Regions from separate parts of the Enterobacter dykesii genome, predicted to be linked through region 1. Evidence: predicted binding sites of a transcription regulator. Region 1 holds the regulator's gene; the other holds the start of a gene.
What was found. Region 1 encodes LexA, which represses DNA repair genes until DNA is damaged. Its sites were predicted from a motif close to TNCTGTATGTACATACAGNA; they were not measured.
Positions count from the first base shown of each region.

Region 2: mutH (DNA mismatch repair endonuclease MutH) is a predicted target of LexA. The motif match lies at 1,375-1,394, and genes of this name have one in related genera.

Region 1 is NZ_CP126604.1:298,506-300,710, forward strand. It holds gene plsB (glycerol-3-phosphate 1-O-acyltransferase PlsB) at 1-112, opposite strand, end outside; gene F0320_RS01355 (diacylglycerol kinase) at 267-635, shown strand; gene lexA (transcriptional repressor LexA) at 744-1,352, shown strand; gene dinF (MATE family efflux transporter DinF) at 1,416-2,205, shown strand, end outside.
Region 2 is NZ_CP126604.1:3,687,884-3,690,088, reverse strand. It holds gene F0320_RS17495 (YgdI/YgdR family lipoprotein) at 106-324, opposite strand; gene mutH (DNA mismatch repair endonuclease MutH) at 453-1,145, opposite strand; gene rppH (RNA pyrophosphohydrolase) at 1,829-2,205, shown strand, end outside.

The DNA of each region.
Region 1 (2,205 bases):
AGGTATCGAGCCCCAATTCCAGCGCGGGTTCTGCTGGGATAGACTTGCTTTTTACCAGGATGCTTAATGGTAAATTAAGTAATTTGTAGTAAATTCGTGGCCAGCCGGACATAAACGATGTAAAGCCTCTGGTTAATAATGCAATTGCGGCGCAAGGATAACAGAAAGCGCGCAAAATTTCTGTTGTTACCCGTCATACTTCAGGCTGTAGCGAAACGCGCTACAGTTCCTGTTACTGACGCTTTTTTTCATAAAAGGTTCTTTTAATGGCCAATAATACCACTGGGTTAACGCGTATCATCAAAGCTGCCGGCTATTCATGGAAAGGTTTCCGTGCCGCATGGGCCAACGAGGCCGCCTTTCGCCAGGAGGGCGTCGCCGCTATCATCGCGGTGATCGTCGCCTGTTTCCTTGATGTTGATGCTATTACCCGCGTACTTCTTATCGGTTCCGTACTTCTGGTGATGATAGTGGAAATTCTTAATAGCGCTATTGAGGCCGTTGTCGATCGCATTGGTTCAGATTTCCACGAGCTTTCTGGCCGCGCAAAAGACATGGGCTCTGCTGCCGTGTTGCTGGCGATTATCACTGCCGTTATCACCTGGGTCACGCTGCTTTGGTCACATTTCCGATGAGCCTCGAGGAATAATTAAGTCCCTGGTTTTTTGTGCAGTTTTTGGTTCCAAAATCGCCTTTGACTGTATATACTCACAGCATAACTGTATATACACCCAGGGGGCGGAATGAAAGCGTTAACGACCAGGCAGCAAGAGGTGTTTGATCTCATCCGGGATCATATCGGCCAGACGGGTATGCCACCGACGCGTGCGGAAATCGCGCAGCGTCTGGGTTTCCGTTCTCCAAATGCTGCCGAAGAACACCTGAAAGCGCTGGCGCGTAAAGGCGTGATTGAGATTGTTTCAGGCGCGTCACGCGGTATCCGCCTGCTGGTGGAAGAAGAGACGGGCATTCCGCTGATAGGCCGTGTTGCCGCCGGTGAGCCTTTACTGGCACAGCAGCATATTGAAGGCCACTACCAGGTCGATCCTGGCATGTTCAAACCGAGTGCTGATTTCCTGCTGCGCGTTAGCGGTATGTCGATGAAAGACATCGGTATTCTTGATGGCGATCTGCTTGCGGTGCACAAAACGCAAGATGTTCGTAACGGCCAGGTGGTTGTCGCGCGCATAGATGATGAAGTCACCGTAAAGCGTCTGAAAAAACAGGGGAACACCGTTCAGCTGCTGCCTGAAAACAACGAGTTCTCCCCGATTGTGGTCGATCTTCGCGAACATAACTTCTCTATCGAAGGACTGGCGGTTGGGGTCATTCGCAACGGTGAATGGCTGTAACCTCTTCCTGACAGGCTATGGCGCCGCTGTAGCCTGCTTCATTCCACACTTCCGGTATTTTTCATGTCACTGCTGACGGCATCAGATAAGGCATTGTGGCGTCTTGCTCTGCCGATGATTTTCTCCAATATCACCGTGCCCTTGCTGGGTCTGGTCGATACTGCCGTTATTGGTCATCTTGATTCGCCTGTTTATCTTGGCGGCGTGGCGATTGGCGCGACGGCAACCAGTTTCCTGTTTATGCTGCTGCTCTTTTTGCGCATGAGCACCACCGGGCTCACGGCACAGGCTTATGGTGCAAAAGATCCGCTGCGCCTGGCGCGCGCGCTGGTCCAGCCGCTGATTCTTGCGCTTGGTGCGGGAGCATTAATCATTGTATTGCGTGCGCCCCTGATCGACCTTGCGCTCCATGTTGTCGGCGGCAGCGAGGCGGTACTGGCTCAGGCGCGCCGTTTCCTTGAAATCCGCTGGCTCAGCGCGCCCGCCTCGCTGGCAAACCTGGTTCTGCTGGGTTGGCTACTGGGCGTGCAGTACGCCCGTGCGCCAGTGATTTTGCTGGTAGTAGGCAACCTTCTCAACATTGTGCTGGATGTCTGGCTGGTAATGGGCCTGCATATGAACGTGCGGGGCGCGGCGCTGGCGACGGCAATTGCCGAATATGGGACCTTTATCATTGGCTTGTGGATGGTCTGGCGCGTGCTGGTGATGCGCGGGATCTCCCTGGCGCTGCTCAAAACCGCATGGCGCGGCAATATCCGTAAGCTGCTGGCGCTTAACCGAGATATCATGCTGCGCTCGCTGCTGCTTCAGCTCTGCTTTGGCGCGCTGACGGTTTTCGGGGCCCGACTGGGCC
Region 2 (2,205 bases), 1.2 Mb from region 1:
ACCGCGTCAGGGCGTACCCGACAAAGGAATATAAACATGGCAGAGGGGAAGCAAAAGGGGAAGAAAAAAATCAAAAAGGCCAGCAAGCGACTGACCTCTCTCTGTTTATCGCTCGATAATTTGCGATACTTCGTCGCGATTGATCTGCATTTTATTGCCTTCCTGGTCGCGGTAGCTGACCAGACCGGTATCATCGTCGACTTCGGGTTTGCCGTCGGTCAGGATCATTCGACCATCTTTTGTCGCCATGACGTAATCGCTGCTACAGCCCGATACGGCAAACGCTAAACCGACTGCTGAAACTAACACTGCCCATTTTTTCATCGTTATCGTCCTCATCTGGCTCGTATCAAATCATAGTTTAGTTTTAACCCGATATGGCAACAGGAGGAAGCGGTAAAATCTTAAAAACCAGCTGATTATGTTTGAGAGCTCGCAAAATAAGTAAAAAACTATGTTTTTAGAAGAAAATGGCGAGCAAGAAGCGCGCCGGTGAAGTTCTTTTTGAGATAAAAACCGCGCGGCAACGTTAGTATCGGCTCACCCTTCGAGCCGATTGCCTCGGTAAGCGCTTTGCTGTTAGCCGCTTTCGGGCGCAGCTGTAATACTTCTCCGTGCCGGGCGGTGATGCGCTCTACCTGCCCAAGCACGATCATGTCCATCAGCTCCTCCCAGTCCAGACGCAGCTGTTGCTCCTCATCGTCGTTTGGGCTCCAGAGCAGCGGCGCGCCAACGCGACGGTCAGCCAGGGGGATCTGACGCTCACCTTCGACCGGCACCCACAACACGCGCTTCAGCTTGTGACGAACGTGGCTGGTTTCCCACGTCACGCCGGTGTTGCCGGTTAGTGGCGCAACGCAGACGAAGGTGGTCTCAAGCGGTTTACCCTGGCTGTCTATGGGGATGGTTTTTAACTCCACGCCAAGCGCTGCAAAATCCTGCTCGGGTTTGCTCCCTGCGCTGGCACCTAGCCACATTTCAAGCAGCATGCCGATCCAGCCTTTATCCCGTTTCAGATCCTTCGGGATCTGAAGCCCTGCCATTGCCGCCAGCTCGCCAAGCGAAAAGCCTGCAAGACGCTGTGCCTGCTGTAGCAACTGGCCCTCGCTGGACGGCGGTGAGAGCAAGGGTGTAAGCGGATGCATGAAGGTAACCTTTTGATTAAAAAATAAACGAAGAAATTGTTCCCTGTGGATAGAGTTTAACTATTTCTGTACCAATATTCCATGTGTATGATTTATATGTTTTTTTAGTGGTTTGAAATCGTTTCATCTGAGGCGGAAAACTGGTTGTTCAAATCTGGTCACTGACAATGAACAGGATCTTACACCATGTTATCCACAGAAAAATGGGATAACTGGGCATAACCCTGACTACTGTTTCAATTTACAGCCTTGACGTGCGATGAAATTCGAATTTTCAAACAAATTGTGACTAACTTATTGGCACAATCTGTGGATAAAACCGACGCTGTTCGATCTTTCATCAGCACGACGATCCCTGATGTGACGATCGTCACGATATTCTGCTTTTGGTTCATGGAAATACATTTAACATTATGAAAAATATTAAGTTATTTAACTGTTGTGAAAGCGGTGGCAAGGCAGGGTTTGAGGTTGTTCATCGGTAATCAGGCACTTCTTCACAACTATATCCACAGAAAAGGTGAATAAAATTCCCTTCACCACCTATCATCTGTTTATAACTCAGCACTTATTTGTGAGTTATTCAAATGTTATTAGGCTGCAGCCCTGTAAGAGAGTGGTTTACCGCCTCCCTGTAGTGTGAAACAATCATTCATATATAAGGTTTAGTTTGGGGTAGTCCGGTGATTGATGACGATGGCTACCGCCCGAACGTAGGAATAGTAATTTGTAATCGTCAGGGCCAGGTAATGTGGGCCCGGCGATATGGTCAGCACTCCTGGCAGTTCCCTCAAGGCGGGATCAATCCGGGAGAGTCCCCAGAACAAGCGATGTACCGGGAGCTTTTTGAAGAGGTCGGTTTAAGCCGAAAAGATGTTCGCATCCTGGCTTCGACCCGCAACTGGTTGCGTTACAAGTTACCGAAACGTTTGGTGCGTTGGGACACAAAGCCGGTTTGTATCGGCCAGAAACAGAAGTGGTTTCTGTTGCAGTTGGTGGGCAACGATTCAGACATCAATATGCAAACCAGCAGTACGCCGGAGTTCGATGGCTGGCGCTG